Lysinibacter sp. HNR: one gene and its partner. The protein of the gene in region 2 binds, or shares a complex with, the protein of the main gene of each other region. Links are inferred from orthologs where the notes say so. Each region holds a gene or a part of one and is shown on either strand. Other genes may lie near its edges.

Region 1 (3,123 bases), 940 kb from region 2 along the record:
GGTCCGGCAACGAGGTGGGAGAAGAAGATCTAGCCGACGCATTTGATCGGTTAGCCGCCTCTTCACTGTGGTTGACCTCCTGGAGCGGAAGTCGCCGTGATCACGCCCAGCTTAAAAACTTCACGAGTCAGATGATCGGGCGGTTTGCGCACCTGTCAACCGACGCAACCCGCGCGGCCTTTCCGCAGCAGAGCCTGGTTCGCTTTGGGGCGGATATCGTGGTGCCCGCCGAGGTGCGGGCCGAGATCGCTGTGCTCAAGGGGGTTGTTGCGGCCTTTGTGATGTCGAGCGGTCAGCGCCAGCCCATTTACAAAAAACAGCGGACGCTCTTGACCGAGCTCATGGAGGCCCTTTACGATCGCGAGGGTGCCGAGCTCGACCCGGCGTTTGTGGTGGATTGGGAGGCCGCCGAGGGGGATGCCGCCCGTCGCCGCGTGATTGTCGACCAGGTGGCGACGCTCACCGATCAATCCGCTATCGCGTGGCACGAGCGGCTGTGCGCGGTGCCGCTGGTGTGATGCGGCTGGTGTGATGCGGCTGCTCTGCGGGTGGGGTATGGCTGATGCATCGATCGGTGCGCGGCCGATGTTCGGCTGGCCTGAGGTTGGCGTACGGCTGACCTGAGGGCGCACTGTCAGACTCTGTCGGCTAAACTCGTCTGCATGGCTGGGCGTATTCGACAGGGTGATATTGATGAGGTAAAGTCTCGTATCAATCTGGCAGATGTTATTGGTAATCATGTTGCCCTCAAGCCCGCCGGAGTCGACTCTCTCAAGGGGCTGTGTCCCTTTCATGACGAGCGCAGTCCCAGCTTTCACGTTCGCCCCTCCGCGGGGTACTACCACTGCTTTGGATGCGGTGAGAGCGGCGACGCCATTACCTTCCTCCAGCGCATGGATCACGTGACCTTCTCCGAGGCGGTTGAGCGCCTCGCGTCGAGTGTGGGTTACCAACTGCACTACGAAGAGGGAACCGCTCCCAAAGATGGGGTCAATCGTGCCCGATTGCTGCAGGCTAATCAGGCTGCCGCGGAGTTTTTTACCGAGCAGTTGAGTGGGCCGGAGGCCGGGGTTGGGCGCGCATTTTTAGGTGAGCGAGGTTTTGATGCTGCTGCGGCAGCCCACTTTGGTGTTGGTTTTGCCCCGCGAAGCTGGGATTCTCTCCTGAAACACCTACGGGGGCTGGGTTTCAGTCAGCAGGAGGTGATCACCGCCGGACTCGTCTCGCAGGGAGACCGGGACGTATACGATCGTTTTCGTGGACGTCTCGTGTGGCCCATCCGGGACACCAGCGGGCAGGTCTTGGGGTTTGGCGCGAGGCGACTCCTTGACGATGACAAGGGACCTAAGTATCTGAATACCCCGGAAACCCCTGTCTACCACAAGTCGCAAGTGCTCTACGGTCTTGACCTGGCCAAGCGAGACATATCGCGCTCGGGTCAGGTTGTGGTGGTTGAGGGATACACCGATGTGATGGCCTGCCATCTGGCCGGGGTCACAACGGCGGTGGCCACCTGTGGCACCGCTTTTGGGGTGGACCACATTAGGGTGGTTCGGCGCATTATGGGGGATAACCGAGGCGGTTCGGTGATCTTTACCTTTGACCCGGATGAGGCGGGTGAAAAAGCCGCCATGCGTGCCTTTAGCGAGGAGAAGAATTTTAGCGCTCAGACCTATGTGGCTGTTGCGCCCGAGGGGCTTGATCCCTGTGATCTGCGGCTGGCGAGGGGGGATGACGCGGTGCGTTCCCTCATCGACACCAAAAAACCGATGTTTGAGTTTGCACTGCGCCAAAAAATCGCCGATTACAATCTCAATACGGTCGAGGGACGTGCGGGGGCGTTGCAGGCTGCGGCTCCTATTATTGCGGACATTCGCGATGCCTCGCTGAGGCCGGGATATACGCGAGAACTCGCCCGGATGCTGGGAGCAGAACTGGGTGAAGTAGAGAGGAGCGTGCGCCAGGCCGGACGGGGGCAGCGGTCCTCTGCGCGGCGGAATCTTCGGGGGAGTAGTGGCGAGCGTGCTGAGGCACCGCCTCTGCCCGTGACTGAGCCCGCGGGGACAGAATCTCGGGGGGATTTTGTTGAGCAGATTCCCCTGCCTCGGGTCAACCTGGCGGATCTTCCAAAGGATCCCATGACACGCATTGAGCGAGACGCTCTCATGGCTATGTTGCAGCAGCCCACCCTTATTACCCCCGATTTGCTGATACAGGCAACACGGGTTTCTTTCACCAACTCGGCCCTGGCCGTGGTGCGTGATGCTATCGCCTCTCACCTTCCGGCGGAGGCCTCCTCCCAGTGGCTAGGGCGGGTCATAGACGACACACCTGAGCCGTTCCGAAACCTGGTGAGAGAACTTGTTGTCGCCCCGATTCCCTCGCGTTCTCAGATCCTACTGGAACGCTACGTTAACGATATCGTTGCGAGCCTGGTGGAGCGCGACATGCTCGCTTTCAAAGCGGAGCTTGTGGGCCAGTTGCAGCGGCTGGGTGATGTCACGGGCGAACCGTATCGTAGGCTTCAGCAACAATTGGTTGAACTTGAAGCGGCTCGGCGGCGCCTGCGGCCGAGTGATTCCTAGGTGTGCTGGGGTTCCGTGTTCCGTTGGGTGCCAAAAGTTGTTGGGGTGTCACGTTCCGTTGGGTGTCAAAAGCTGTTGGGGTGCCGAGACTTGTTATGATGTCTAAGCTTATTGCGATGCCTCAATTTGTTGACCGACAAGCGGTTCGCTTATTCTGGCGACTAAGATGGAATTCAGTATGTTTGTGAGCGGATGGGCGGGATAGCGTCACATAATGATGGGGAATCAAGATGGTTGAGCACGGTGCTCGTGGAGACGATATTATCGTTTCCGATTTATCGGTGTACTACCCGTCGCGCGGGGGGAGCGCGACACACCAGGCGATTGAGGGAGTAAACTTCACCGTTGCCGGGGGTGCGGTGTGCGGTGTTCTGGGGGAGAGCGGATCGGGCAAATCGACTCTTATTCAGTTTCTTGCCGCTCGTGGAAACGAGATGACGCAGCGCGGCATCCAGCCTATTGTGAACGGTGGGGAGGCAACCGTTCTTGGTGTCAACCTGACCAAATTGTCGAAGCGTAAGCGCAACCAACTTACCGC
Region 2 (7,639 bases):
TTCTCGTGTATCAACAGGGCCTTGTTGTTCCATTACAATCAGTTTAAACCGCACACAGCAATCCTTTTTGCAACCCTTAGAAAGCACATCGAGAACCCCATGGCAGAGCACAACCTTCCGGCAGCACTCTCAGTCTGGGAAACACGCATTGCACAGTTTTGGAAAACAGCCGATGCCGCCGAAGGAGATGCGCTCCTCACAAAAATGGGTTCCCTGCGTGCGCAGCAACCATCACACAGCCCAAATGTCACCTACGAGATGGCTTCTGTCCACGACTTTATTGGCAGCGAAACAGCCGCTATCCCCCTCTATCGTGAAGCTCTCGCAAACGGTCTCACCGAACCCCGAAGATCTCAGGCCATCATTCAACTGGCAAGCTCCTTACGACTGTGCGGCCACCTCAACGAAGCAATTGATGTTCTTCATACTCAAAACGTTGATAAAGATGTTGTCGGAGAGGCAGCAGCGGCCTTCCTCGCGCTCACACTGTGGGAGTCTGGAAACCAGGAAGAAGCCCTGCGGGTTTCCCTTGCCGCTCTCGCCCAGGGCCTCCCCCTCTACCGGAACGCCGTCACGCGCTATGCCCGGGAGTTATGAGGAGACGAGGTGAGCTCCACCCCCAATACACCACCTCCGCGAAAATCACCGCGCACGTCGGAGTGAGGCACAAAATCAACTTTCGATAAAGTCGACAAAACCGGTGAAGCACAGGTACTGCAGAAGGAACGTGCGTAAATCTTTGCCTCGGCAGCAGCGTCACGATCAGAGCGCCACAGCTCGTGCCAGCATCGCATCTCACGTTTTGGAGGGGTGGCGCGTCTTCATCAGACAAGAGACAAAAAGAGCAACGAATACACAACGGGTTAATAATCCTGTTCCCCGGACTCAAAGCGCCGGAGAGTTACTCTAGAGACATCTCACAAAAGATACTCATAGATCGTATTCAATGGGATGAACATGAAAAAACCGTTTGAAACCATCGTGGAACTTCACGGCATCACCGTCCTGCGGGTATGTCGTTCACTCCTCGACATCCATGACGCGGATGACGCATGGTCAGAGACCTTCCTCGCGGCGATACGCGCCTACCCAAAGCTTCCGGAGACAGCAAATGTCGAGGCGTGGCTTGTAACGATTGCTCGACGCAAAGCCATTGACATTCATCGAGCCGCCAAGCGGAACCCGTTACCCGTGGAAGAGCTCCCCGAAGCCCCGACCGCGCTGGGCATTCCCGGCATCAAAGATACAGAGCTGTGGGAAACCGTTGGTCACCTGCCCGAGAAACAGCGACAGGCGATCACCTTTCGATATGTGATCGGGATGCCCTACGCAGAGATTGCAGCGATACTCGGTGGAACCGTCGAAGCTGCGCGAAGAGCCTCCGCGGACGGGCTTAAAAACCTCAGAAAAACCTATCCGGGCAGCGTACAGGAGGAACAAGATCATGAGTGATATCCGTGAGCCCATCAGCACAGAAAAGCTAGCGTCCCTCCGCCAAAGGCTCGAAGCCGCCGCACAATCCGAGGGCCTCATCGATGTTGCCTATCGTGTGATCGATAGCCCGCTCGGAAAGCTACTTTTAGCCTCAACTCACCGGGGGCTCGTTCGAGTTGCGTTCACAAACGAGGATCATGACGCGGTGCTTACATCCCTCGCCACAAAACTCAGCCCGCGCATCCTGCGCGCACCAAAACGGCTCGACATTGCCGCCCGCGAATTGGATGAGTATTTCGAGCACCACCGACACACCTTCGATCTTGACCTTGATCTATCACTGTCAAAAGGTTTTCGCCAGCTCGTGCAGCAGCGCCTACCCGATATTGCTTACGGGCAAACGCGCAGCTACAGGGAGATTGCCGAGCTGGTCGGTAATCCAAAGGCGGTTCGTGCCGTCGGCACGGCCTGCGCTACCAACCCCCTCCCAATTGTTATTCCGTGCCACCGTGTGCTCCGCAGCGATGGATCTCTTGGCGGCTATATCGGCGGTCTTCCAGCCAAAACCGCCCTGCTCAATTTGGAGGCGGCAGCATGAGTTCCCAGAAGAGTATCCCGCCGACCGACCCGTGGCGTGAGCGTGTCGAAGCGGCCAATTGGACGGCCATCACCAAAGAGGTGAACGAGTACGGCGGGGCACTGCTCCCGCAGCTTCTCAGCACGGAAGAGACCGTCGAGTTCCGCGAACTCTACAACAGCGACGAATTGTTCCGCAGCACGATCAATATGGGTAGGCACCGCTTTGGTGAGGGGCAATATCGATATTTCAACACACCGTATCCGAAGCCGATCGAGCAGCTGAAACAGGCTCTCTACCCGAGGCTGCTACCGATCGCCCGAGACTGGTGGGGAAAACTCGGTCGTGAGACGCTATGGCCAAACATGCTAGATGAGTGGCTGGAGATGTGTCACGAGGCCGGTCAGGCCAGGTCGTCGGCGATTCTGCTCAAGTATGGCAAGAAGGACTGGAACGCACTGCATCGTGACCTCTACGGCGATCTCGTTTTCCCGTTGCAGGTTGTCATTAACCTCAACGAACCCGGAATCGACCACACCGGCGGCGAATTCCTGCTGGTGGAGCAGAGGCCCCGTGCCCAGTCCCGCGGCACCGCAACCCTCCTACCGCACGGGCACGGCTTCGTCTTCACAACCCGAGACCGACCCGTGGAATCAAAGCGTGGTTGGTCGGCCGCACCGGTTCGGCACGGTGTCTCCGCGATTCGCTCCGGCGAACGTCACACACTCGCGCTCGTATTCCACGATGCAGCATGATCTCGGAGATAGAGCACAGAGAACCCGGCTCGCCCGGCCCGGGTGCGCTGCATGTGCCGGACTGGCTTACTCTCGAACAACAGGAGTGGATCGTCGGTCAATTCCACGCGTGGGCATCGGGTCCCGTACCAATTCGCGCGGCCAAAGTGCGTGGGAACGAGATGACGGTGCGCACCGTCTGTCTTGGCTGGCACTGGCAACCCTACAGGTACACACGAGAGGCAACCGACGTGAACGGGGCGCGCGTACTGCCTTTTCCCAATTGGTTGGTACGGCTCGGCCGCAAAGCGCTACGCGAAGCCGGTTATCCCGAGTCGGATGTTGCGGCGTACACCCCGGACACGGCACTCGCAAACTTCTACAACGATAGCGCCCGCATGGGTATGCACCAGGATAAAGACGAACGCTCATCCGCGCCAATCGTCTCGCTCTCCATCGGTAATACCTGCACCTTTCGCTTCGGCAACACCAAAAACCGTAACCGGCCCTACACCGATCTACACCTTCGCTCGGGCGACCTCTTCGTTTTTGGCGGCGCCTCCCGTCTCGCCTACCACGGGGTTACCCGTGTGCATCCGCACACCGCACCCGGCGGATGTGGACTCGACACGGGACGTATTAACATCACAATGCGCGTGACCGGACTCAACTCACCCTGACGCCTTAGCTGGGAGCCACAGGGACAACAACAATTGACGGTTAACGATACAGATTAGCCCCCGGGAGCCATATCAATAAAGCGGGAAAAGTGGCCCTGGAACGCAACCGTGACCGTTCCCGTTGGCCCGTTGCGATGCTTGGCCACGATAAAATCTGCCTCGCCCGCACGGGGGTTTTCTTTTTCGTAGGCACTTTCGCGGTGGAGAAGCACCACCATATCGGCGTCTTGTTCGAGTGATCCTGATTCGCGAAGATCAGAAATGGCAGGCATCTTATCGGCACGCTGCTCCGGGCCTCGATTGAGCTGGGAGAGTGCGATCACGGGCACGTCTAGTTCCTTGGCTAGAAGTTTGAGCGCGCGCGAGAACTCGCTGACCTCTTGCTGGCGGCTCTCTACCCGTTTTCCACTGGTCATAAGCTGGAGGTAGTCGATGACAACCATCTTGAGGTCGTTTCTCTGCTTGAGCCTGCGGCACTTTGCTCGGATCTCAACCAGGGTCATGTTGGGGCTATCGTCGATGTAGAAGGGGGCATCGTTCACGCGGGCCGTGGTAGAGGCGATGCGGGTCCAGTCTCGGGGTTCGAGGGTTCCCTTGCGCATGGCCTGCAGTGGAATTCCCGCCTCGGCAGAAAGCAGCCTCATCGCGATCTCGGAGCGCCCCATTTCAAGCGAGAAAAACACGGTGGCCTGGCCCGCGCCCACCGCGGCTGCGCGACAGATATCGAGCGCGAGTGTTGATTTACCGAGCGCGGGGCGGGCCGCAATGATGATGAGCTGGCCGGGATGAAGGCCGTTAGTCATGGCATCAAGTTCTTGAAACCCCGTGGGCACACCCGTCATACCGGAGCCGGCGCTCTCGGCCGCCTCGATCTCGTGCACGGCGGCGTCAACCGCTATATTAAGCGGAACGTAATCTTCGCTCGTCTTGCCGCCCGTCACACCAAAGATCTCTGCCTGGGCGTTATTAACCAGGTCTGCCGCTTCGCCCTCACCGGCATACCCCATCTGCACAATGCGGGTTCCGGCCTCAACCAGCCTGCGCAGCAGGGCCCGCTCCGCCACAATATCGGCGTAGTATCCGGCGTTGGCAGCCGTGGGAACCAGGCTGGTGAGAGTGTGCAGGTATTCCGCCCCACCCGCCTTTTGCAGGTTGCCCGTCTTGGTGAGTTCGTCGGTTACTGCGATGACGTCGGTTGGCTCGCCGTGTGAGTACAGAGACAGTACGGCATCAAAAATAACCTCGTGCTTGGGGACGTAATAGTCGGCACCGCGAACAACGTCGGTAACATCGGCAACAGCGTCTTTACTGAGCAACATACCGCCGAGTGAACTCTGTTCTGCCAGGAGATCGTGAGGAGGGGTGCGCTCAGAACCGTATCCATCGTGGAACGTATCGTTTTCGGGAATCCCAAGATGCGCGATTGACACCTATGCTCCTTAGTGCTCTCTACAATATAAAACGTGTGTGGCTGCGGGCATGAGCAATAGTAAGCGATGCTGCAACCACCGGGTGTAATTGCTCATACACCCTGTCTAACACCAGCCACTGACACTGTGTTTTTACACATTTTTCCCACCATAGAGAACGATCCCGCTTCATTCAACTCAGCCTGTGGATAACTCTGTGAATAAATTGCAAGAAACGCCGTTCCACATGTGCAAAACCGCTGTGGATAACAACCAAAAAACCCACGATAATATTTTTAATTTATAATTTGAGCTGGGATTTAATTTTTCACACCCTGTGGGGAGAAATTTGTTTCTACCGCTGGTTGAGGGTTGGGGGTAACTCTGATGATAACTTCGAGAAAAATCAAAAAAATCACACGAAGAGAGCGGTTAATGCTAATATTTCTGCCGTCTACAGGGCGACCGTGCGAAAACCAATGTTACCCGAGGGAGAAGACGGATCAGCGTGACTCCGAGCCGCCACCCGGTAGCGATTGCAATAGGACTCATGGCAAAGATACGAACCGCCCCGAATTATCCTGCGATCACCCCTCACGGGCCCCAGCGGATCACGACTCTCCCGCGACCGGTAGGCATCAACAGAAAACCAATCGGCACACCACTCCCACACATTCCCCGCAACATCCACCAGGCCAAACCCATTGGGCCGATACGTGCCAACCGGAGACGTCGTCACGTAGCCGTCTAGGGCCGTATTGTGATCGGGAAAAACTCCCTGCCAAATATTGCAACTCTGAGCACCGCCCGGAGTCAGCTCATCACCCCAGGCATAGCGCGCGCCCACAAGCCCCCCTCGAGCGGCATACTCCCACTCGGTCTCCGTGGGTAATCTCCGACCGGCCCAGAGGCAATAGCTCACCGCATCTCGATGGGTAACATGAGTGACAGGATGCGTGAGAAGCTCCAAAAAATTTACCGCCCCCTCACCCCGCCCAGAGGGAAAACGCCACTCGGCCCCCGTGACAAAAACCCACCAAGGAGTTGCCGGAGCGGTTCCCAGGATAGCTACAGAGGGGGCATTAACCGCCAGGTGAAAAACGGCCGAGTATCCGTCCCGCTCCGCCTCCGTTACGTAACCGGTAGCGTTCACAAAAGCCGCAAATTGGGCCACCGTGACGGGGGCTCTATCGATAGAGAATGGGGAAACAAAAACCTCCCGCACGGGGAGTTCCCCGTCAAACGGATACCCCTCTCTAAAAGCATCACCTCGAGAAAAAACCCCGCCCGAAAGCAAAACGCTATCGTGTCGAGGCAGCTTCTCTTGATCAAAGTGCGCAGCATCGCTAACCTCACGAATAGCGGCAACACGCGTATCACCACCCGTAGCGGCCAGATCAACATCCTCGACGGCCAACTTAACATCCCGTCCGGCACGACCCTTCCGGGGCAATCCCCCGCGGGCACCCGCCACCACGGGGTCGCTCCGGGATACCGAGCAGCACGACCCCCGGGGTGCCCCGCTTTCTTGTTCTTCCGTCATCTCATGCCTCACCCCAATAGGGCAGACAGTTCACGATCAAGATCCTCCAAAGTTTCCCGTGGAAGATCCGCCTTCATCGCCGCAATCTCAACCAGGGTCATCGCCGCGGCCATCCGCATGAGGAACGCATTATCAAGAAATGGGATAGCCTTGAGCACACTATTTTTGGTTTGCTCGTTGTCCAGCAACTCGCCCAGGGTGCGGGTCACAACGGGAGAACCTTCCGAAAAGTCCTCAAAGCGTAAAACCGGTTCGCGAGAACGTTCCACCTGCTCCCACTGTTTCTCAATAAGAAGATGTTCGTCCCCCACCTCTCCCTCCGCGGGAAGTCCCAGGCGTTGAAACTGCTCAACCGGGGCATCCGAGAATCGCATCGCCTCCACGAGCAGCGTTGCCATGCGCCGTTCCAGCTGGGCATCACGCAGCGGATTCTCCTGCTGCGGGTCCTCCTCCAGGTCAAAGAGCAGGGTTCCGTAAACATACGGGCTGCCAAAGGTAAAGGCCGGAACCTTCAACACCCGCACATCCTTGGTGAAATCAAACGGCGGAACCAACTCAGCATCACGCAGTTCCTCGGGGCTAAACAGGCTGGACATGTGCATCGGCATGAGCGTGTAGTCAAAAAGCGGCCCATTATCCGGGGTGGCACAGGATCGCATGTACACGTAACGGCCATCGGTGATGTTTACGTGACCGCCGCTATTACCAAAGAGGCCAACCTCCCGCACCGGGGTATCCGACCTGATCGTTTCCCTCAGAGGAACACCCTGCATATCGGGAGTAGGTTCGATCCCAAAGAAGTCAAGCAGAGTGGGAGCAAAATCAATCGTCTGCACCAGAGAGCTTCGCCGCTCCCCCGCCACACCGGATCGTGGATCCCACACAAAGAGCGGGGTGTGAATATTCTCGTCGTACCAGGGTTGAACATTCTTTCCCCACCAATTGTGTTCGCCCAGCAGGAGACCGTGGTCGGTGCACACGATGAGCATGGTGTCATTCCACATGTTGTACTCATCCATGGCGTCAAGCACCCGCCCAAGCGAGTGATCGCACATACTGAGCAGCGCCAGATACTCGTTTTTGAGGTGTTCCACCTCGTTCGGATCCTCGATAACCCGACGATAGGCGGGCCAGTCAAAGTGACGTCCCTCGTAGTTTTCCTCGTAGAGTTGCCGATAGTTGTCGTAACTAAAGAACGGTTCGTGCGGATCAAAAGCCTCAATCTGCACAAACCAGCGATCCTCCTCTCGATTGGTCTTAAT

The links.
Region 1: the proteins of dnaB (region 2) and dnaG are in contact, whole or in part, in a crystal structure (PDB 2R6A), measured with the Geobacillus stearothermophilus proteins. The link is inferred for Lysinibacter sp. HNR from one-to-one orthologs. Residues at the interface, in WP_033016901.1 of Geobacillus stearothermophilus: Ser13, Glu15, Ala16, Gln18, Glu91, Leu92, Asp94, Ala95, Val96, Pro97, Thr98, Ala99, Ala100, Asn101, Tyr104, Tyr105, Ile108; in WP_049624496.1 of Geobacillus stearothermophilus: Lys456, Leu457, Leu458, Pro459, Ala460, Asn463, Ala464, Leu467, Leu535, Leu536, Ile537, Ala538, Gln544, Glu545, Asp548, Tyr549, His552.

Annotation. Positions count from the first base shown.
Region 1 is NZ_CP121684.1:1,951,021-1,954,143, reverse strand. Bases 133-3,123 are described here. They hold dnaG (DNA primase), read left to right. Parts: upstream 133-662; coding sequence 663-2,585; downstream 2,586-3,123. Other genes in these bases: FrondiHNR_RS08760 (ATP-binding cassette domain-containing protein), read left to right, coding at 2,816-3,123; FrondiHNR_RS08770 (deoxyguanosinetriphosphate triphosphohydrolase), read left to right, coding at 133-518. Also shown: more of FrondiHNR_RS08770, read left to right, coding at 1-132. UniProt on the Escherichia coli protein: RNA polymerase that catalyzes the synthesis of short RNA molecules used as primers for DNA polymerase during DNA replication.
Region 2 is NZ_CP121684.1:2,886,445-2,894,083, forward strand. The notes cover bases 2,668-5,504. They hold dnaB (replicative DNA helicase), read right to left. Parts: upstream 4,856-5,504; coding sequence 3,479-4,855; downstream 2,668-3,478. Other genes in these bases: FrondiHNR_RS12955 (2OG-Fe(II) oxygenase), read left to right, coding at 2,668-2,766; FrondiHNR_RS12960 (alpha-ketoglutarate-dependent dioxygenase AlkB), read left to right, coding at 2,763-3,425; FrondiHNR_RS12970 (formylglycine-generating enzyme family protein), read right to left, coding at 5,289-5,504. Also shown: FrondiHNR_RS12940 (tetratricopeptide repeat protein), read left to right, coding at 100-597; FrondiHNR_RS12945 (RNA polymerase sigma factor), read left to right, coding at 958-1,452; FrondiHNR_RS12950 (methylated-DNA--[protein]-cysteine S-methyltransferase), read left to right, coding at 1,445-2,032; more of FrondiHNR_RS12955, read left to right, coding at 2,029-2,667; more of FrondiHNR_RS12970, read right to left, coding at 5,505-6,377; FrondiHNR_RS12975 (sulfatase), read right to left, coding at 6,386-7,639. UniProt on the Escherichia coli protein: The main replicative DNA helicase, it participates in initiation and elongation during chromosome replication. Travels ahead of the DNA replisome, separating dsDNA into templates for DNA synthesis.